DNA from 4 places in the Mycobacterium gallinarum genome. Region 1 is predicted to be linked to each of the others. Evidence: predicted binding sites of a transcription regulator. Region 1 holds the regulator's gene; each other region holds the start of a gene.
The links. Region 1 encodes LexA, which represses DNA repair genes until DNA is damaged. Its sites were predicted from a motif close to CGAACANNTGTTCG; they were not measured.
Positions count from the first base shown of each region.

Region 2: the regulator LexA is predicted to act here: its motif matches at 3,299-3,312, upstream of cofD (2-phospho-L-lactate transferase).
Region 3: the regulator LexA is predicted to act here: its motif matches at 3,908-3,921, upstream of G6N42_RS16320 (HNH endonuclease signature motif containing protein).
Region 4: the regulator LexA is predicted to act here: its motif matches at 3,025-3,038, upstream of ruvC (crossover junction endodeoxyribonuclease RuvC).

Region 1 is NZ_AP022601.1:902,404-907,582, reverse strand. It holds gene G6N42_RS04475 (proteasome assembly chaperone family protein) at 1-128, shown strand, start outside; gene G6N42_RS04470 (alpha/beta fold hydrolase) at 161-1,183, shown strand; gene G6N42_RS04465 (PhzF family phenazine biosynthesis protein) at 1,215-1,901, shown strand; gene nrdR (transcriptional regulator NrdR) at 1,911-2,381, opposite strand; gene G6N42_RS04455 (LysM peptidoglycan-binding domain-containing protein) at 2,544-2,993, opposite strand; gene lexA (transcriptional repressor LexA) at 3,202-3,903, shown strand; gene G6N42_RS04445 (LGFP repeat-containing protein) at 3,900-5,179, opposite strand, start outside.
Region 2 is NZ_AP022601.1:5,827,454-5,832,632, reverse strand. It holds gene G6N42_RS28820 (TobH protein) at 1-345, opposite strand, end outside; gene G6N42_RS28815 (phosphomannomutase/phosphoglucomutase) at 342-1,742, opposite strand; gene G6N42_RS28810 (DUF3499 domain-containing protein) at 1,827-2,246, opposite strand; gene G6N42_RS28805 (metallopeptidase family protein) at 2,375-2,797, shown strand; gene G6N42_RS31760 (WhiB family transcriptional regulator) at 2,808-3,224, opposite strand; gene cofD (2-phospho-L-lactate transferase) at 3,521-4,519, shown strand; gene G6N42_RS28790 (coenzyme F420-0:L-glutamate ligase) at 4,516-5,179, shown strand, end outside.
Region 3 is NZ_AP022601.1:3,356,433-3,361,611, reverse strand. It holds gene kdpA (potassium-transporting ATPase subunit KdpA) at 1-1,618, opposite strand, end outside; gene kdpF (K(+)-transporting ATPase subunit F) at 1,619-1,720, opposite strand; gene G6N42_RS16335 (hypothetical protein) at 1,923-2,552, opposite strand; gene G6N42_RS16330 (hypothetical protein) at 2,745-2,984, opposite strand; tRNA gene G6N42_RS16325 (tRNA-Leu) at 3,200-3,275, opposite strand; gene G6N42_RS16320 (HNH endonuclease signature motif containing protein) at 3,277-3,855, opposite strand; gene G6N42_RS16315 (hypothetical protein) at 4,544-4,900, shown strand; partial or broken gene G6N42_RS31230 (TetR family transcriptional regulator) at 5,022-5,179, shown strand, end outside.
Region 4 is NZ_AP022601.1:1,032,057-1,037,235, reverse strand. It holds gene car (carboxylic acid reductase) at 1-396, shown strand, start outside; gene G6N42_RS05220 (DUF1304 domain-containing protein) at 391-777, opposite strand; gene ruvB (Holliday junction branch migration DNA helicase RuvB) at 789-1,859, opposite strand; gene ruvA (Holliday junction branch migration protein RuvA) at 1,856-2,443, opposite strand; gene ruvC (crossover junction endodeoxyribonuclease RuvC) at 2,440-3,006, opposite strand; gene G6N42_RS05200 (hypothetical protein) at 3,138-3,446, opposite strand; gene G6N42_RS05195 (mechanosensitive ion channel family protein) at 3,587-4,810, shown strand; gene G6N42_RS05190 (TetR/AcrR family transcriptional regulator) at 4,768-5,179, opposite strand, start outside.

The DNA.
Region 1 (5,179 bases):
CCGCGGCCCAGGAGAACCGCTCGCTGCTCGCCCACGACGAGGATCTGCCCAGCGGCGAGGAACTCGGCGCGGAGTTCGAGCGATTCCTCCGGCAGCAGGACAGAGGTAAAGACGGCGACGCCAAATAGCGCCCGTCCGGAAGGGCAGCTAAGTTGTCGAAATGGCCGCGCGACCGACCAACCTGCGCCCGGTTCGGGAACTCACACCCGAGTTGGAGTTCCGCACCATCCACGGGTACCGGCGCGCGTATCGAGTGGCGGGCTCCGGACCAGCGATCCTGCTGATTCACGGCATCGGCGACAACTCCACCACCTGGAGCACGGTGCAGTCGAAGTTGGCCCAGCGATTCACCGTGATCGCGCCAGATCTGCTGGGCCACGGCAAGTCCGATAAGCCCCGCGCCGACTACTCGGTGGCCGCGTACGCCAACGGGATGCGGGACCTGCTGAGCGTGCTGGACATCGATCGGGTCACCGTCGTCGGTCACTCCCTGGGTGGCGGTGTGGCGATGCAGTTCGCCTACCAGTTCCCCCAGCTCGTCGAGCGGCTGATCCTCGTGGGAGCCGGCGGCGTGACCAAGGACGTCAATATCGCGCTGCGGGTCGCCTCACTGCCCATGGGCAGCGAGGCGTTGGCGTTTCTGCGTCTACCGCTGGTGTTGCCGGCGGTGCACGTCGTCGGGCGCGTGGCCGGAGCGATGTTCGGATCGACCGGGCTCGGCCGTGACATTCCCGACGTGCTTCGGATCCTCGCAGATCTGCCGGAGCCGACGGCCTCGTCGGCCTTCGCGCGCACGCTGCGCGCAGTTGTGGACTGGCGCGGCCAAGTGGTCACCATGCTCGACCGATGTTACTTGACTAAATCCGTTCCGGTGCAATTGATTTGGGGAAGTGCCGACTCGGTGATACCGGTCAGCCATGCCCGTCTGGCACATGCGGCGATGCCCGGCTCACGGCTGGAGATATTCGACGGTTCCGGGCACTTCCCGTTCCACGACGATCCCGACCGGTTCGTCGAGGTTCTCGAGCAGTTCATTCTTTCCACCGAACCCGCGGTCTACGACCAGGATTATCTGCGCGGATTGCTGCGCACCGGCATCGAAGAGGGTGCGATCTCCGGCTCGGTCGACACCCGGGTCGCCGTGCTCGACGCAATGGACCACGACGAGCGCAGCGCCACCTGAAGCCTCGACGCCACCTCGGTAGCATCGGTCCATGGCCATCGACGTAACGGTGCTGCGGGTCTTCACCGACCCCGACGGCAATTTCGGAAATCCGCTGGGCGTTGTCGACAACAGCACCGTCGAGCCCACCGACCGTCAACGGATCGCCACCCAATTGGGTTACAGCGAAACCATTTTCATCGATCTACCGCAAGGCGGCTCCAGTACGGCGCACGCGCGGATCTTCACCCCTGCCGTCGAATTGCCCTTCGCGGGTCACCCGACCGTGGGTGCCTCGTGGTGGCTGCGCGATCAGGGTTTCGCGATCAAGACGTTGCAGGTGCCCGCGGGCATCGTGCAGGTCAGCTACGACGGCGATCTCACGGCCGTGAGTGCGCGTGCGGAGTGGGCTCCGGACTTCGCGATCTATGACCTGGCGTCCGTCGACGAACTGATGGCGGCGGATCCGTCCGACTACACCGATGCGGCCGAGCACTATCTGTGGACCTGGCTCGACAAATCCGCCGGAATGATCCGGTCCCGGATGTTCGCGGCCGATCTCGGCGTCCCGGAGGACGAGGCCACCGGCGCCGCCGCGGTCCGTATCACCGACTACCTCAGCCAGGACCTGGAGATCGTGCAGGGCAAGGGGTCGAGAATCTCCACCGAGTGGAGCCCCGAGGGCTGGGTGCGGGTCGCGGGACGCGTCGTCAACGACGGCACGAAACAGATCGACTGAGGCGCCAGGTCAGCTCTGGGCCGGCTGCGGAGACTCGCGATGCTCACGCAGCTCCTTGATCTCGCGCTCGAAGTCCTCCGCCGACGTGAATCCGCGGTAAACCGAGGCGAATCGTAGGTAGGCGACCTCGTCGAGGTCACGGAGCGGACCGAGGATGGCCAGGCCCACCTCATTGCTGGGGACCTCGGCCGAGCCGGTGGCGCGCACCGCGTCCTCGACCTGCTGAGCAAGCAGGTTCAGCGCGTCGTCGTCTACCGCCCGGCCCTGACAGGCGCGGCGCACGCCCTTGACGACCTTCTCCCGGCTGAACGGCTCGGTGACACCGCTGCGCTTGACCACGGCGAGCACCGCCGTCTCGACAGTCGTGAAGCGACGACCGCATTCCGGGCATGATCTGCGGCGGCGAATGGCCTGGCCTTCGTCGGTTTCCCGGGAATCGACCACTCTGGAGTCGGGATGGCGACAGAACGGACAGTGCATCACCGCTCCTTCGCTACACCACCAAACGACCAACTCGAACTCCTCTGAGCGTACCTGCGCGGGAGTTCGCGAGCTCAGGTTCGTGTTGATTGGAACATATCCCGTCGTGGTGCTACCGAATGCCGTTGTGCGGCTGATGTTTTCACCGCCCATGGCACACCGTCAGCTGATCGGTGCGATCAGAGTCTGGCCGGCATGAATCGCCACAGTGTCGAGATGGTTGAGTTCGCGGATCCGGTCGACAACGCTTCCCACCGGCGCGTCGGGCGCCACTCGGCCCGCCACCTGCTGCAGCGTTTCGCCCGTCTGCACCTGAACCACCGCGAGCCGGTCGGGCACCGGGGCCGATTCGCCGACGACACCGCCGAACTGTGCCACCAGCCCGAGCCACACCGTGATGCCTGCGGCGACCATCGCCAACAGGACCGTCGTGACCGGGGTGATGGGCCGGCGCCGGCGCGGAGCGCGCGATACGAGGACACCGGAGCTGCGGTATCGCATCGGGGCGCCGCCGGGCCGCCGTGACGGTGGCCGCCGCCGTGCACCCGCGGGCCGGATACCCGGCCTGACCACAGGTGTTGCCTGGATTTCCCGCGTCTCGAGAATCGTCATCTTCCTGCCTTCCGGTCCAAGGTCGTTCGCTCTTGTGTTCGAACATACTCGCTCAGGTGTTCGATTAATAGAACATGTGATCGAACTGTTGCCAAACGATAGCGGCGCCCACTGACACGTTCGGCCGGCCGGATCTGGCACTCGCAGCCATCCGACACGCCTCGAACACATGTTTGATTAATCGGCTGTCACGGGCTACATTCGCGCCATGGACTCCAGCAGCGATACCCCGGGTGGCACAGACGGCACCGGCGGGCGAGGTGGGCTCGACACGGGTCTGACCGAGCGTCAACGCACCATTCTCGACGTGATCCGCGCCTCGGTGACCAGTCGCGGCTATCCCCCGAGCATCAGGGAGATCGGCGACGCGGTCGGACTGACGTCGACGTCGTCGGTGGCGCATCAACTCCGCACGTTGGAGCGCAAGGGCTATCTACGCCGCGACCCCAACCGTCCGCGCGCCGTGGACGTCCGAGGCGCCGACAATGCGCCACCGGTCGTCGCCACGGACGTCGCGGGCTCCGACGCCCTGCCGGAACCGACCTTCGTACCGGTGCTGGGCCGCATCGCCGCAGGCGGCCCGATCCTGGCCGAAGAGGCCGTCGAGGATGTCTTCCCGCTTCCGAAGGAATTGGTCGGCGAGGGCTCGCTGTTCCTGCTGAAGGTGGTCGGCGACTCCATGGTCGACGCGGCGATCTGTGACGGCGACTGGGTGGTCGTGCGTCAACAGAACGTTGCGGACAACGGCGATATCGTCGCCGCGATGATCGACGGTGAGGCGACGGTGAAGACGTTCAAGCGCACGCGCGGTCAGGTGTGGCTGATGCCGCACAACCCGGCGTTCGATCCGATTCCCGGCAACGACGCCGTCGTGCTGGGCAAGGTCGTGACGGTGATCCGCAAGATCTAGCGGGCCTCGCCGTCGGTGACGAAGCCGTTCACGCGCGCGAGTTCCTCACTGGCAAACCAGATTTCGGCACTGGCATCGTCGTACGCAGGACTGCCGGGCGCCCAATACACACCAGTCTTGGTATTCGCCTTGACGGGGTAGCCCTCCGGCGCCTCGTTCGGGTCGTCGAGTGGCACCAGGAAGGCGACGCGCTGCGTTGGCGGCTCGTCGTCGACATCGATGCGAGCATGGCGTCCGGTATCGATGAGGGGGTCGCGCTTGACCGCGGCGGCCGCCGCCGCGGCGGCAAGCGCCGCTTCGGCGGTCTGAATACGAGTCGGTGCCGTATCGACGGTGTCCGGGTCGTCGTCGTCATCGTCGGGCTCGTCATCGCGGGCCGGCGGCTCGTCGTTGTCGTTGGCGTCCGCGACGTCGTGCGAGGTCTCCTCAACGCTCGATGCCGACGAGGGCGCACCCCAAAGGTCTTCCTCCTCGTGCACGACCTCCGGTGGCATGTCCTCGCCCCGGCGCGGCAGTGTGCCCAATCCCCCGCCTGCGTAGCGATCGCCGAACATCGCCGCGGCGTACTCGTCGTCGGTAGTCACCCGATCCGAAGCGGCCGCGGTGCTGTACGCGGCATCGGCGTCGCCGCTGAATCGGACGTCTTGCATCGCAAGAGATTCGTCGGACGCAAAGGGATCGGCCTTGTTGCGGCGTCGCAGCGCGATCGCGAGCACGACGGCTCCGATCACTGCCACCAACGGTACGAGCGCCAGCAGCCACCACACGTTCGGTTTCAACCACTTGTTGGTGTCGTTGGAATCTGACGCCTGGGGGCTGCCCGGCGCCTCGGCCGCCGGCTGCTGGCCCGGCACCTCGAGGCCGGCCAATTCGGCGGCCAGATTGGCCGGTTCGGTGCTGAAGGTGTTTTTCGCTCGGTCCCACGAGATGACGCCACCGGTGAAGCGCTGCGTGACGACGTCGCCGGCCTCCGTCTGGTCGGCCATCGGCGCACCCAGCTCGCCCTTGGCCCCGCCGAGCCGGTCCCAGGCTGCCGCCATCGCACCCCGCACGATCACCGCACCGTGATCAGGCGTCCAGAAGATGACCGGCTTGTCCTCGGCCGCGAAGCTGGACATGCGGCTGGCAGTGGGCAGGCCGCCGTCGACCTCGCTGGTGAGCGGGAACCCGAGATCGCCTTCGGGCCCGCCGACGCTCTCGTACTTGGCCAGCACCTGTCCGGTCACGACATTCGCACCGGTGGCAGGTGTGTAGAAGATCGCGCCACCGGCGAAGT
Region 2 (5,179 bases), 4.9 Mb from region 1:
CAAAGCGGGATCGCCGGGATCGTCGCCGGCCACGATCAGCACGTCCAGCGCGCCGATCCACGGCGGCACCTCGGGGGCGACGACGATCGGTGCGGCCACCGAACCACCTAACGCAGCGGCGAGCAATGACCCTGCCGCTTCGGCATTTCCGCGACCGGCCACCCAGATCACGGTGCGCGGGGGCTCGGTGCTTCGCAGCGGATCCAGGTCGCCCTCGTCGAGCGCCGCGGCGGTGGCGCGTACCTGCGCACCGGCCATCGCGACCGCGCGCAGCGATCCGTCGCGGTCGGCGGCCAGCAGTCCTTCCGCATCGTCGAGATCGACGAGAGAGTGGGTGGCGTTCACTTGGGCACCTCGGATGCCGCCTCAGTCGACGCCGAGATCCGTGCCGCGATCTGTTCGACGATCGCGTCGACCTCTTCCGTGGTCCGCGCCTCGACGTTCAGCCGCAACAACGGCTCGGTGTTGGACATCCGCACGTTGAACCAGGATCCGTCGCCCAGATCGACGGTCACTCCGTCCAGGTGGTCAATCGAGTGGATGCGGGCCGCGAAGGAGGACAACACCCGGTCGATGCACGCTTCGGCGTCGGTGACCGTGAAGTTGACCTCGCCCGACGCTTCGTAGCGTTGGTAGTCGGCCATCAGGTCGGACAGCGGCCGGTCCTGCTCACTGAGCGCGGCCATGACGTGCAGCGCCGCCAGCATGCCGGAGTCGGCGCCCCAGAAATCGCGGAAGTAGTAGTGCGCTGAATGCTCGCCGCCGAAGATCGCCCCGGTTTCGGCCATCAGCGCCTTGATGTATGAGTGTCCGACGCGCGACCGTACCGGGGTGCCGCCCCGTTCAGCCACGAGTTCCGGTACCGCCCTCGAGGTGATCAGGTTGTGAATCACCGTCGCGCCGATCTCGCGACCGAGTTCGCGCGCGGCGACCAACGCGGTCACCGCCGACGGCGAAACCGGCTTACCGAGCTCGTCGACCACGAAGCAGCGGTCAGCGTCGCCGTCGAACGCCAGCCCGATGTCGGCACCGGTGGCCAGCACATGCGCTTGCAGGTCGACGAGGTTCGCCGGCTCCAGAGGATTGGCTTCGTGATTCGGGAACGTGCCGTCGAGTTCGAAGAACAACGGAGCGAGCGTGATCCCTGCAATCGATCCCAGCACAGCGGGAGCCGTGTGGCCCGCCATTCCGTTGCCCGCGTCGACGGCGACCTTCAGCGGCCGCAACCCGGCCAGGCTGACCAGTGACCGCAGAAAGTCGCCGTAGTCCGTCAGGACATCGCGGTCCGCTTTCGAGCCACGCGGCCCGTCGTAGACCGGTATCCCGGCGATCACGTCCTCGCTGATGGCCATCAGCCCGGTGTCCTTGCCGACGGGCTTGGCGCCTGCCCGGCACAGCTTGATGCCGTTGTAGGCGGCCGGGTTGTGGCTCGCGGTGAACATTGCGCCCGGACAGTCCAGCAGACCCGAGGCGAAGTACAGCTGATCGGTGGACGCCAGGCCGACGCGCACCACATCGAGGCCCTGCGCGACCACACCCTCGGCGAATGCGTCCGCGAGCGACGGTGAGCTGTCCCGCATGTCGTAGCCGATCGCCACCTGGGTGGCGTTCTCACCGCGCATGAGCCGAGCGAACGCGCCGCCGACGTCGCGGACGAAATCCTCGTCGATCTCTTCGCCGACCAGGCCGCGCACGTCATACGCCTTGATGACGCTATGGACAGCCGCGGCAGGCCGGGACATACAACTCCTTGTGACGTGGACTACTGGCGCCAGCCTAACCGTCGAATGAAAGAGGCATGTGCGCTAGCCCTCGCCGAAGCTCTGCTATTCAGGTGGGTCGGGCAACACCCGCAGGTGGCCCCGTCGGCGCCCGTTGGACTCGGACCTGCGGGCCGGCGGTGCCATCAGCGCGCCGCCGGACACACCGGTAACCGGATCGGAAAACCCTGCGGCCACTCCGTTGATCGGCGGCGCCATATCGCGTCCTTCTCGCACCGCGTCGGCGAGCGCCACCAGATCGTCCTCGTCGGGGTGCGACGGCAATGGACCCGCGTGGCGAACCAGCTCCCATCCGCGAGGCGCGGTGATCCGGCCGGCGTGCAGGACGCAGAGATCCCACGAGTGAGGCTCGGACACCGTGGCCAGCGGGCCGACGACTGCCGTCGAGTCGGAGTAGACGAATGTCAGCGTCGCGACCGCATAGTGGGGGCACCCGGGCCGGCAGCAGCGACGGGGAACGTTCACAGCGAGAGGTTATCGTGCGCAAACGGCGCAAGCCGCCGGACACGCGCGCCATCGGAGCGTCGATCTTCAACCGTTACGATCGCTCCGTGGCCGAACGCGGACACCACCGATCACGCCGCGGTCGCGAAATGCGCGGGCCGCTCCTTCCACCGACCGTGCCGGGCTGGCGCAGCCGCGCCGAACTGTTCGACATGGCGGTGCTCGAGGCGTATGAGCCCATCGAACGCCGGTGGCAGGATCGGGTGTCGACGCTGGACATCGCCGTCGACGAAATACCCCGTATCTCGGCCAAGGATCCCGAAAGCGTGCAATGGCCGCCCGAGGTCATCGCTGACGGGCCGGTCGCCCTGGCCCGGCTGATCCCCGCGGGCGTCGATGTCCGCGGCAACGCCACTCGGGCGCGAATAATGTTGTTCCGCAAGCCGATCGAACGGCGGGCGAAAGACACCGCCGAACTCTCGGAGCTGTTGCACGAAGTCCTGGTGGCACAAGTAGCCACGTATCTGGGTGTCGAACCCTCCGTTATCGACCCCACCATCGAGGACGAGTGAACAAACTCGCCTAGATCACGCCGCGTTTGAGGCGACGGCGCTCACGTTCGGAGAGCCCGCCCCAGATGCCGAAGCGTTCGTCATGGGCCAGCGCGTAGTCGAGGCACGCGTCGCGCACCTCGCAGCCCTGGCAGATGCGCTTGGCCTCACGAGTCGAGCCACCCTTCTCGGGGAAGAACGCCTCGGGGTCGGTTTGTGCACACAATGCCTTCTCTTGCCAGAGGTCGTCCTCCGGAGTGAGCATTGCCGGCACAGCCGGGATTACCGGCGGCACATCAATCGGGGCGGGCACCAGACTCAACTGGGGACGCCGAGGCGTCTCGAACGGTGCCGGTCCAAAATTGGTGTGCGGCGCGCTGTCAACTGAGCCAAGTAGCCGGTCGTCGAACCGGACCGCATGATCGAAATCGCTGTACTCAAAAGACATTTTCCGCCTCCTCACCTGATGTCGTAGATCCGTAACTTTGAGCCCCACTATTTACTGTGCGGCCATTTCCGATTCGAACATATGATCGAATCTCGGTCTGCGACACCGAAACCGGCTGGCCAACCGCGAAATGACACTGGTGTGATTACACACGCGCTAGCAGCCGCGGTCAAGCGTTGGAACAGAAATTCATACCATTCCGTGACCGGAATTCGGCGCGTCGGAATATCGGCGTGTCTGTCACACCCCTCGGCCACGTGCCCCAGCTCGCGCGCGACGGCCTAGTGTCGGTCACTGTGAAGGTCACGGTTCTGGTTGGCGGCGTAGGCGGCGCCCGCTTCCTGCTCGGAGTACAGCACCTGTTGGGGCTGGGCCAATTCCAGGATTCGGGGAAGTCGGCACACGAGTTGACCGCCGTCGTCAACGTCGGCGACGACGCATGGATGTTCGGTGTGCGGATCTGCCCGGACCTCGATACCTGCATGTACACGCTGGGTGGAGGCATCGATCCCGAACGCGGGTGGGGTCATCGCGACGAAACCTGGCATGCCAAGCAAGAACTCGCCGCTTACGGTGTGCAGCCCGACTGGTTCGGCCTCGGCGACCGCGACCTGGCCACCCACCTTGTGCGCAGCCAGATGTTGCGCGCCGGCTATCCGCTGTCACAGGTGACCGAAGCGTTATGTGGCCGTTGGTCACCCGGTGCACGATTGTTACCCGCGAGCGACAACCGCAGCGAAACCCATGTCGTGATCACCGATCCCGAGGACGGCGAGAAGAAGGCGATCCACTTCCAGGAATGGTGGGTGCGATACCGCGCGCAGGTACCCACCCACAGTTTCGCCTTCGTCGGTGCCGACGCGGCGACTGCCGGTCCCGGCGTCGTCGAAGCCATCGAAACCGCCGACGTCGTACTGATCGCCCCGTCCAACCCGGTGGTGAGCATCGGATCGATCTTGAACATCCCCGGCATTCGCGGCGCGCTGCGCACGACGACGGCACGGGTCATCGGCTACTCCCCGATCATCGACGGTAAGCCGTTGCGCGGCATGGCCGACGAATGTCTGTCTGTCATCGGTGTGGACAGCACCTCTGAAGCAGTCGGCATCCACTACGGGGCGCGCAGCGGCACCGGCATCCTCGACGCCTGGCTGGTCCACGAAGGCGACCGCGCCGAGATCGACGGTGTCGAGGTGCGCGCCGTACCGCTGTTGATGAAGGATCCGGCGACGACCGCCGACATGGTGCGCGCCGGAGTGGAGGTCGCCGGGCTGAAAGTGGATCCACGGCGATGACCGAACACGGATCCGCAGCAGCCGTCGAAATCCTGCCCGTGCCAGGGCTGCCCGAGTTTCGTCCAGGAGATGACCTTGCCGAGGCGATCGCCACGGCCGCACCCTGGCTCCGCGACGACGACATCCTCGTGGTCACTAGCAAGGTGATGTCCAAATGCGAGGGCCGAATCGTCGATGCACCCGTCGACGCCGAACAACGAGACATCCTGCGACGCAAACTGATCGACGCCGAAGCCGTACGCGTACTGGCTCGTAAGGGCAGAACACTGATCACCGAGAACGCGATCGGCCTGGTGCAGGCAGCGGCCGGGGTGGACGGTTCCAATGTCGACTCGGCAGAACTCGCTTTGCTGCCAACGGATCCCGATGCCAGCGCCGCGAAGTTGCGAAGCGGTTTACGCGAACACCTCGGAGTCACCGTCGGGGTGGTGGTGACCGACACCATGGGGCGTGCGTGGCGCAACGGGCAGACCGACGTCGCGATCGGCGCAGCGGGACTGCGCGTGCTGCACGGCTACGAAGGGTCGCGCGATCGGCACGGCAACGAGTTGATCGTCACCGAGATCGCGGTCGCCGACGAGATCGCCGCGGCGGCCGATCTCGTCAAGGGCAAGCTGACCGACATCCCGGTCGCGGTGGTACGCGGGTTGTCCCTGCCGG
Region 3 (5,179 bases), 2.5 Mb from region 1:
GGGCGACCAGGATCACCGTGACGCCGGCGACCATGCCGACGAACTGCGGCCGGTAGGTCGGCAGCGTGCCGACGGACTCGGGTGTCTTGCCCTGTTTTACCAGTGAACCGGCGAGCGCCAGCACGAAGATGATCGGCAGGAACCGGCCGAACAGCATGGCCAGCCCGAGTGCGGTGTTGTACCACTCGGTGTTGACCGAGATCCCGGCGAACGCCGACCCGTTGTTGTTGGCGGCGGAGGTGAAGGCGTACAGCACTTCCGAGAGGCCGTGCGGTCCGGTGTTGAGCATGCCTGCCCTTTGACCGGGCATCGCCATCGCCACCGCCGTGCCGGTCAGCACGATCAGCGGTGTGATGAGGAAATACGTTGCTGCGAGCTTGATCTCACGCGGTGTGATCTTCTTGCCGAGGTATTCCGGCGTGCGGCCGACCATCAGGCCCGCGACGAACACCGTGATGATCGCCAGCACGAGCATGCCGTACAGGCCCGAGCCCACGCCGCCGGGTGCGACCTCGCCGAGCTGCATGTTGAACAGCGCCATCATGCCGCCGAGGCTGGTGTAGGAGTCGTGGAACGAGTCGACGGCGCCGGTGGACGTCAACGTCGTCATGCTGGCGAACACCGCCGAATCGGGGACTCCAAACCGTTGTTCGACACCTTCCATCGCCGAGCCCACGGCGGTCGGGACAGTGCCGTGCGCTTGCACCTGGAAGGTCATCATCAGCGTCACGCTGATCAGTGCGATGACCGACATGGTGGCCACGATCGCGTAGCCCTGTTTACGGCTGTCGACCATGCGTCCAAAGGTCCGCGGCAGTGAGAACGCGATGCAGGACAGCAGGAAGATCTCTATCCAGTTCGTCCATGCGGTGGGGTTTTCGTACGGATGCGCGGAGTTGACGTTGAAGAACCCGCCCCCGTTGGTGCCGAGCTCCTTGATGACCTCCTGGCTGGCGACCGGGCCTCCGGGAATGGTCTGCTGACCGCCGGCCAGCGTCGAGGCAATCTGCGTATGCAGGTCGAAGTTCTGGACGACTCCACCGACGATCAGCACGATGGCGCCGATGACGGAGAGCGGCAACAGGATTCGAATGACTCCGCGGATGAGGTCGACCCAGAAGTTGCCGAGTTCTGACGTGTTGCGGCGGGCCAGTGCGCGCACGAACGCCACCGCCACCGCCATACCCACCGCCGCCGAGACGAAGTTCTGCACGGCCAGACCGGCCATCTGCACCAGGTGGCCCTGGGTCGACTCCCCCGAATAGGCCTGCCAGTTGGTGTTGGTGACAAAGCTGACCGCGGTGTTCCACGCCAGCGCGGGGGTTATTTCGGTGCCCGGGTCGTTGAGATGCAAGGGCAGCTTGCCCTGCACCAACTGGAAAATGAACAGGAACAGCAAGCTGATCGCCGAGAACGCGAGCACACTGCGGGCGTAGGAACCCCAGGTCTGTTCCGCCTTGGGGTCGGCGCCGATCAATCGGTAGATGACGCGCTCACCGCGCAGGTGCCGTTCCGAGGAGTAGACCCGGTACATGTAGTCGCCCAGCGGCACGTGGACGACCGCGAGGCCGACGATGAGCGAGATGAGGAACAGGATCCCCGCGGTGGTGGTGCTCACTCAGAACCTCTCGGGGAAGAGCAGGGCGGCGAAGAGGAACACCGCGATGAGAACCGCCAGCACGAGCCCGATGACGTTTTCGATCACAGACCCTCGACCCACTTCTGAATCAGGCCGAAGACGGCGAAGACCGCCACCGTCAACGCGATGTACACCAGGACGGACATGACACTCCGAGATGTTTACGGGTCGCCGTATTTCGGCGGCCCATAGAAGGATCGCCCCAGCTCAGGAGGTCAATACCGGCCTTAACGGATTCTTGACGGCCCCGTCCCGGCCTTTAACGGTTTCCGTCGCCCGGCGCTCAGCGAGAGCGGCCGAACCGCCGCTTCGTCGGTTTCGGTGCCTGGTAAGAGTCCTGAATCCAGGCGTCCCACGTCGCTTCGGATTCTCCTCGGACAGGGCTGTTGCTGACATGCCAACCGAGGGCTTCGACTTCCGTTGTCGACCAACGAATTAGCGTGCCGTCGCCGCCGATCTCTTGCGCCAGGAGAACCCGCTGGTCGCTTTCCAACCCGTCGCTGAACGCTTGCATCGCGTTCTTCAGGCGGAAGTAGGGGACGGCGTCGTCGAACTCCCGGCAGAGTTTCGTGAGTTCTCGTCGCGCATGGTCGAGCAGGGTCGTCGGCTCGGTTTCCTCCGGCTCGGCGGTCGTTGCGTCGACCTGGGACGTGGGTTGCGCAGGCTCGCCGTACTTGGCGCGCAGTGCCTCGACCTCGGCCGTGGCCGCCAGTGCCCTCTCCCGCCACCATGCGAGGTGGTACTGAATCAGCTTCTCTTCGCATTCCGGACAGACCGCGTCCGCTTGCGTCAGGGTCGTCGCAACCACGATCGCCGCTCCGCAGAGCGCGTGGTCGTCGCGCCGGTCGAGGTAATCCGCGTGGTGTGCCACCGAAGCGGATGCCTCCCGCATGTAGGTGTGGGGTGGCTCCACATAGGCGAACATAGTTGACAACGCGCGGAGATGGTCCCGATCGGGCCCGGCTCTCAGGCACCTCGGATGAGAACGTTCTCATCTCGCGATCTCCCTGGCGAAATGCGGCTACCGATTGCTCTGGTCATGCGAACACCCGGCTGACGCGAGAACGCCCGCTGTCCGAGGGCAGCGGGCGTCATGGCGCGGCGTTCAGTCGAAAGCCGCGAACTGGCGTTCTACGTTGTTGCCGAAGTTCTCGAACTGGCGCTCGGTTCGATCGCCGAAGTTCTCGAACGGCTGCTCGACGACGTCCTCGAATTCGACGAAGGGGAAGAAGGCGGGTGCGGTGTCGACGCGCGGGGCCTCGGCCAGCGCGGTGCCGGCACCGGCAACGGCCATGGCGCCAAAGGCGGCGGTGACGAGAGCGAGCTTGACGATGTTGCGGTCCATGGTTGATCTCTCCCTGTTTGGTTGGTGGTGTTGATAGCGAGAGTGGGCTGAACTACTTGGGGTGTTCTTGGAGACTGAACGCCCGCCGCCCGGTAATAGGCGGGCACCCGACCTTCGGCCGACCCTCGGGGTTCATGAGAGTAATAGCCATGGCGGCGGGTTCAGCACCACGCTGCGGTCGGCATCCGTCGGTCAAACAGGACCCGCCGAGACGGTGGGGACGGTGGGACTCGAACCCACAAATGTCAGGCGTTTTAAGCGCCCCGCCGATGCCAATTAGGCTACGTCCCCTCTAGGCGGTCGAGTCTAGTGCGGAGGCACAGCTCTTGTTCTTGCCTCTGAAGTTCGGCGTAAGCGCATGACAGTTGGGGCACAGCAGTCGAAGGTTCTGCAGCGCGTTGTTCTGATGGTTGCCGTCTATATGGTCCAACTCCAGAGGAATCGGCTGGCTCATCCAGCTATCGAGCTCGCAGCCGGAGCACCTACGCTCGAAAACGCCTTCGTTGATGAGGCGCCGGCGCAACCGATCAGACTGAATCGGATACGTGTTCGATAGGAAGTCCTCGATCGGTCGCAGGCGATGCGAGACCCTCTTGCCTTTCGCCCAGGACTGCCCGGCGAAGTGGGATGTATCGAGACCGAGGCGGTCGATGGCTCGGCGGAGGACACGGTAGTTGCCGCCTTCCGGCACGACACCCGGCAGCTTGAGCGCGCCGGCAATGGAAACGGACTGCCTCACCGCCTCCCGATACTGCTCATCGCGGATCTTGTAGCGTCTGATGCGATTTGGTTCGGACGTTTGGGCCAAGAATGCCTCGGCCTCAACGGTGGTCTTGAAGCGTCGTCTCAACCGTTTCCTCTTACCGTTCATCTAAACCGCAGCTCGAACTTCATATCGGATCTCGCCATTCGAGAGTTCAACACGAATAGGTCTGCGTTCGAGCCGGTCAATCACCTTGTCTCCCGCTTTTCGCTCACCACGCCAAACACATCATGACGGTCGGGTCTGACTACGGGGGAGGTTAGTTCAGCGCACCGACAGGAGGGGTGACGTCCAAGGAGTGGCAGCTTCTCGGTCACGCGAAGGTGCGACATTCACCGACCGCGACGGGATGCAGCGATCGCATCGGCTGGGCAGTTCGTAGGTGATAGCCCGCTACGCGTGCGGCCCCGCCCATGGCGAGCAGGGTAGTTCGGCTTTCGGGGCGACTGCGTCAGTGTCACGACGCTGTCACATCTCACGCGTGATAGCCGCGAATGCTGACGAACGCGGTGAACGGTATCTGCTGTTAGAAGCAGGTAATTGAAACATCCACGAATACCGGCGCACGTGCTTCGGCCGACTTGAAATCCGCCAAGTGTGAGTTCGAGTCTCACTGGGGGCACACCATAGGTGCGCATCGCCTCGGGCCGCACTTGCTTACCGGTCGGACAGGAAATCCTCCCCGTCGAGGGGCTAATTCTGGCCCAACGGCGATTACACGGTCCCCGTGATCTCAGAAGAATTCCTCCCGTGAAGCGGCGCGACCGCGCCGCCAACTAACCACGAGGAGTAGAGAATGACAACTAACAAGCACGCCGCGACCCGCCGAATCGCGCGCGTCGCCCGAGCCATCGGCGCCGTTTGCATTGGCCTTTGTATTGCGCTCGCATCAGCCGTCGGCGCCAGCGCCGAGGAAAAGCAGACTGAGGCGGAAATCAAGGCTGGGTGCAAGGAAGCCGCTGGCCGGTACGAAACCAGTTCGGGCCCGAAGGGTCGGGTCTCGACGTGTTCGTACAAAACGATCGACGGTACGACCTGGATCGACGTGTACGTCGACGGCACTTACACAAACACCCTGAACGAAGCCAAGCCGGAAATTCCCACGCCGCCGCAAGTATCCAATTCGGATCTTGCACCGCCGCGGTTTGGTTAGCGCTGACCGGTGTTACTGCTGTGGCGAAAGCTCATCGCGCTGCCCGTGCTCGGCCAGTGTCGCCGTCCAGTGTCGGTTCGAGTCCGACCTGGAGCGCCGATCGAACCTGCAGCGGTGGCGCGATCTAGTCACACAACACGTCGGCGGACTCAAAAATCCGGTTTCTGAAGTCGTCGAATGCGTTTCGTTCGCGATCGAGAATCTCGCCGGGGATCCGCAACTCGAGAGCCTGTTGACTCGCTGAGCCGAGGACGAAGAGGTCATTTCGCTAACCGCTGA
Region 4 (5,179 bases), 130 kb from region 1:
GCGATCTCCACGCTAGGGGCACACCACATCCACGGGTTCGAGACCTTCCACGTGATGAACCCGCACGACGACGGTGTCGGTCTCGACGAGTTCGTGGACTGGCTGGTCGATGCCGGGTATCCGATCGACCGGGTCGCGGACTACGGCCAGTGGCTGCAGCGGTTCGAGATGAGCATGCGGGGCCTACCAGACCGCCAGCGTCAGGCCTCGCTGTTGCCGTTGCTCCACAGTTACGCGCAGCCCGCCAGGCCGCTTCTCGGTTCGTTCGCGACGACCGACCGATTCCGCGCCGCGGTGCAGGACGCGAAAATCGGCCCGGATAAGGACATTCCACACGTCACGGCCGAGATCATCGTCAAGTACATCACCGACCTGCAGCTGTTGGGTCTGCTATAGCGTCAGCCCGATGATGAGCAGGATGATCGCGATCAACGGCAGGATTCCTTGTGTCACAGCGGCGCGCGCCTTATCGGGAGAGGACAGCAGCAGCACCACCGCCGCGGCAAGCATGGAACCGGTGCCGGCGAAGATCAGCGCGAGGCCGATGTAGTTGTGGCCGAGTCCGCCGATGACGATGCCCGTCACGGTGACGATCGCCAGAAACAGGTTGTAGAAACCCTGGTTGAACGCCATCTCCTTGGTGGCCAGCGCCTCCTCCTCGGTGATGCCGAAGGTTGCTCTGGTGCGCTTGGAGGTCCACGTCAGTGACTCCATCACCCAGATGTAGACGTGCAGCAAGGCCGCCAGAGCGGCGAAGAAGAGTCCCGCGAACCCCATGTCACTGCCTCCTATTCGAACAGGCCGGGCTGCCCGAAACCGGTCGCTCCGGCCGGGGGTGTCATTCCGAGATGGGTCCAGGCCTGTGCGGTGGCGACGCGCCCGCGCGGCGTGCGGGCGATCATGCCGGCACGCACCAGGAACGGCTCGCACACCTCCTCGACCGTCGTGGCTTCCTCCCCCACCGCGACCGCCAGCGTCGACACCCCGACGGGGCCACCACCGAAACTACGTGTGAGTGCGGACAATACGGCCCGGTCGAGGCGGTCCAACCCCAGCTCGTCGACGTCGTACACCGCCAGCGCGGACTTCGCGATGTCACGGGTGATGACACCGTCGGCGCGTACTTCGGCGAAGTCGCGTACCCGTCGCAACAACCGGTTGGCGATACGCGGAGTCCCGCGCGAGCGCCGCGCGACTTCGGCACCCGCGTCGCTCTGGAGTTCGATACCGAGGATGCCGGCCGACCGCGTCAGCACCCTCTCGAGTTCCGCCGGTTCGTAGAAGTCCATGTGCGCGGTGAAGCCGAACCTGTCACGCAGCGGACCTGTCAGCGCCCCCGAACGGGTCGTGGCGCCGACGAGGGTGAACGGCGCGACCTCGAGCGGAATGGAGGTGGCACCCGGCCCCTTGCCGACCACGACATCGACGCGAAAGTCCTCCATCGCGAGGTACAGCATTTCCTCGGCGGGCCTGGCGATGCGGTGTATCTCGTCGATGAACAGCACGTCGTGCTCGACGAGATTCGACAGCATGGCCGCCAGGTCGCCCGCCCGTTCCAGCGCGGGTCCGGAGGTGACCCGCAGCGAGGTTCCGAGCTCGGCGGCGATGATCATCGCCAGCGAGGTCTTGCCCAGCCCCGGCGGGCCGGACAGCAGGATGTGATCCGGCGTGCCACCGCGGTTCTTCGCGCCCTCGAGAACCAGCTGCAGCTGCTCGCGGACGCGGGGCTGACCGATGAACTCACCGAGCGATCGCGGCCGCAGACTGGCGTCGATGTCCCCCTCGCCGACAGTCAAGGCGGCCGACACCTCCCTGTCGGCGGTGTCGCCGGGTTCCGCGTCCTCGAAGCGACCGCTCACTTCTTACCCAACATGGACAGCGCCAGGCGCAGCGCACTGGTGGTGCTGGCTTCCGGGTCATTGGCGAGCACCTTGTCGGTGGCCTCTTCGGCCTGCTTGAGCGCAAAGCCAAGGCCGACAAGCGCTTCGACGACGGGGCCGCGCACGGCATGTCCGTTCATCGCGGGGGCGCCGGACGGTGTGTTGGCCCCCATCTTGTCGCGCAGGCTCAGCGCCATCAGCTCGGCGGTCTTCTTGCCGACCTTCGGGATCCGGGTCAGCGCGGTGATGTCGGCGTCGGCGATGGCACGGCGCAGCGTGGGTCCGTCGTACATCGCCAGTGCGCCCAGCGCGATGCTTGGCCCGATACCGGACACCGCGAGCAGCGTCAGAAACAGGTTGCGGGCGTCGGCGTCGGAAAAGCCGTACAGCGTCATCGAATCCTCGCGCACGATCATCGCGGTGATGAGCCGGGCTTCGTCGCCGCGGTGCAGCGTCGCCAGCGTGGTCGGCGTCGCCATCACTTTGTATCCGACACCCGCAGCCTCGATGACAACGTGATCGAGAGCTATGTCGAGGACCTCTCCGCGAACGGATGCAATCATCGTGCCGCCTTTGCCTTCGCCTTGATCGTGGCCTGGTACTTGCGTTGCTGCTCGGCTGCCATGGCCTCGGCCGCGGCCATTCGCGCGATCATCGGAGCCCGCCAGCAATGACAGATCGCCAATGCCAGCGCGTCGGCCGCGTCGGCGGGCGTCGGCTTCGCCTGTAGGGCAAGGATTTTGGTGACCATCGTGGTGACCTGCGCCTTATCGGCCCGCCCGTTTCCGGTGACGGCGGCCTTCACCTCGCTGGGTGTGTGGAAATACACGTCGATGTCGCGCCTGGCGGCGGCAAGCGCAATGACACCGCCGGCCTGCGCGGTGCCCATCGCTGTGTTCGCGTTCTGGTTGGCGAAGACGCGCTCGATCGCGATGACGTCGGGGCGGTGGGTGTCCATCCAGTACTCGACGGTGTCGCTGATGGTGAGCAACCGGCGGTGCAGCGGCTCGTCGGACGGGGTGCGGACGACGTCGACGTCCAGCGCGATGACGCGCCGCCCGGTGCCGCCCTCGATGACGGACAGCCCGCACCGCGTCAACCCAGGGTCGACACCCATCACCCGCACGTGGCAGCTCCTTGCCTGTGAACACCTGTTCGAAGAGCTTAGCGTCGGCAGCGGACACCTCAGGGTCTCGACACGCCCCCATCACCGGGTGGACTGCCCGGCGCAGCGGAGAATCGAGGCGTCGTGCACGGCTAGATCACCATGTGCCCTGAACGGCCGCCGGAAGCGACCTCGCGTGCGATCTCGTCGACGCGGCGCTTGGACCCGTTCCATCCGCGCACGAGCTCCCGGCCCACCTGATGGCCGTTGCGCTCGACGGTGATCACCCACCGCACACCGCAGAACTTGGCCAGCAACCAGAAGGGCCACAGCAGCGCGAACACGATGCCGATGAGCACCTCGAACATGCCGAACGTGAGGTCAAGCGCGTCGCCCGGAAACGGCCACATCCGCCGGTTGATCGACCAGACGGTGCCGTTGGGGTCTGTGAGAACTGCCACGTCGATTATTTTCCTTGCAGGACCGGGTATTCCGCGCGTTCAACGCGGCAAATCGCGACGCGTCGATGTGACGACGCCGGTGCGCGACGCTACCGTCGCGAAGAGACCCGACCTCGACTCAGTGGAGCTGATCTCACCCAATGCCCGACGAGAACGAACTGGAAACCGCAACAAATCTCGCCGTCACCTTCGCGTGGGCCGCAGGCGCCATGGTCGCCGCGTACCTGTTGGGAGTGGTGCTGACCTGGGCGCTGGGCCGCATCGGTCGCCGTAGTGCCATGCTCTGCGACGTCGCCGAACTCACGCGGATGCCGGTGCGGTTCACGCTGATGGTCGCTGCGGCGTCCATCTCGGTGCAGCGGACGTCGGATCCGGCCGACTCCTGGCGCAGGATGGTCGACCATTCGCTGGTGATCCTGCTGATCCTGGGGGTGACCTGGCTGCTCACCGGCCTCGTCCGGGTCGCGGAACGGCGCATGATCGCCAGATTCGGCGGTGGCGGTGAGCAGATCTCCGACGCCGATCGCCGCTGGCGACGGGTTCGCACGCAGGTCACGGTCCTGCGCAGGCTCGCGATCGCCATCGTGGTGGTCTTCGGCGGCGCCGCGGTACTGATGACGTTCCCGGCGTTCTCCGATATCGGGACCACGGTGTTCGCGTCGGCCGGCGTCCTGTCCGTCGTCGCGGGTCTGGCGGCGCAAACCTCTCTCGGCGCGGTGTTCGCAGGTATGCAGATCGCGTTCTCCGGCGCCATCCGCGTCGGCGACGTCGTCCAACTCGAGAACGGCCAATGGTGGGGTCGCGTCGAGGAGATCACCCTGAGTTACGTCGTGGTGCGCCTCTGGGACGAGCGCCGCCTCGTGCTGCCGTCGACGTACTTCACGACGGAACCGTTCGAGAACTGGACCCGCAGCGACACCGAGATCATGGGCAGCGTCGAGTTCGACGTGGACTTCTCCGTGCCGTTCGACGACATGCGTGCCGAACTGGACCGGCTGCTCGCAGAGAGTGAGTTGTGGGACGGCAGGCGTGGCGTCCTGCAGGTGACCGACGCCGTGGGCGGCATGGTGCGGGTACGAATCGTGGTCAGCGCCCCGAACGCCGGCGCGCTGTTCGACCTCCGGTGCAATGTGCGCGAGGGCATGGTGGATTGGGTTCAGCATCGGCAGGTGCTGCCGACCCAGCGCATCGAACCCGCCGCGCCCACTGAACCACGCAAGCGCAGCGACGAAGACGGCGCGACGCCTCGAGTGGCGTCCGGCATGTTCTCGGGCAGCCCCGAAGCCGAGGAACGCGCCAGGGCTTTCGATGAGCACGCCGACTACGACGACGAGTTCGCCCGGTCCTCCAACGGCAGCCGCTGAGCCGGCTCGGCCAAGGCGATGCCCCGGTATTGCGGGCCCAGCGTCGCGCCCGCGGCCAGCAGCGGCGCGGTATCGCGCATCGTCCGCGCCAACACGAACGCGCCCTCCAATGCGCCGATGAGCGCCAAGGTCACCTCGCGCGCCAACTGTGGCGCCAGACCGCGGGCGGCAAAGTAGGCGGCACCGCCGTCGATCCAGCCCCGGAACACCGCGGCTGAGGTCTCGCGCAGTTCTTCGACGGTGTCGGCCACCTCAGCGGCGACGCTGGCGACCGGGCACATATTCGCGAACCCTGTCGCGGCCATGTCCTGCGCGGCCTGGGCAAAGACGCCCTCGAACGCCTGGCCGAGGTCGTTGTATTCGTCGATG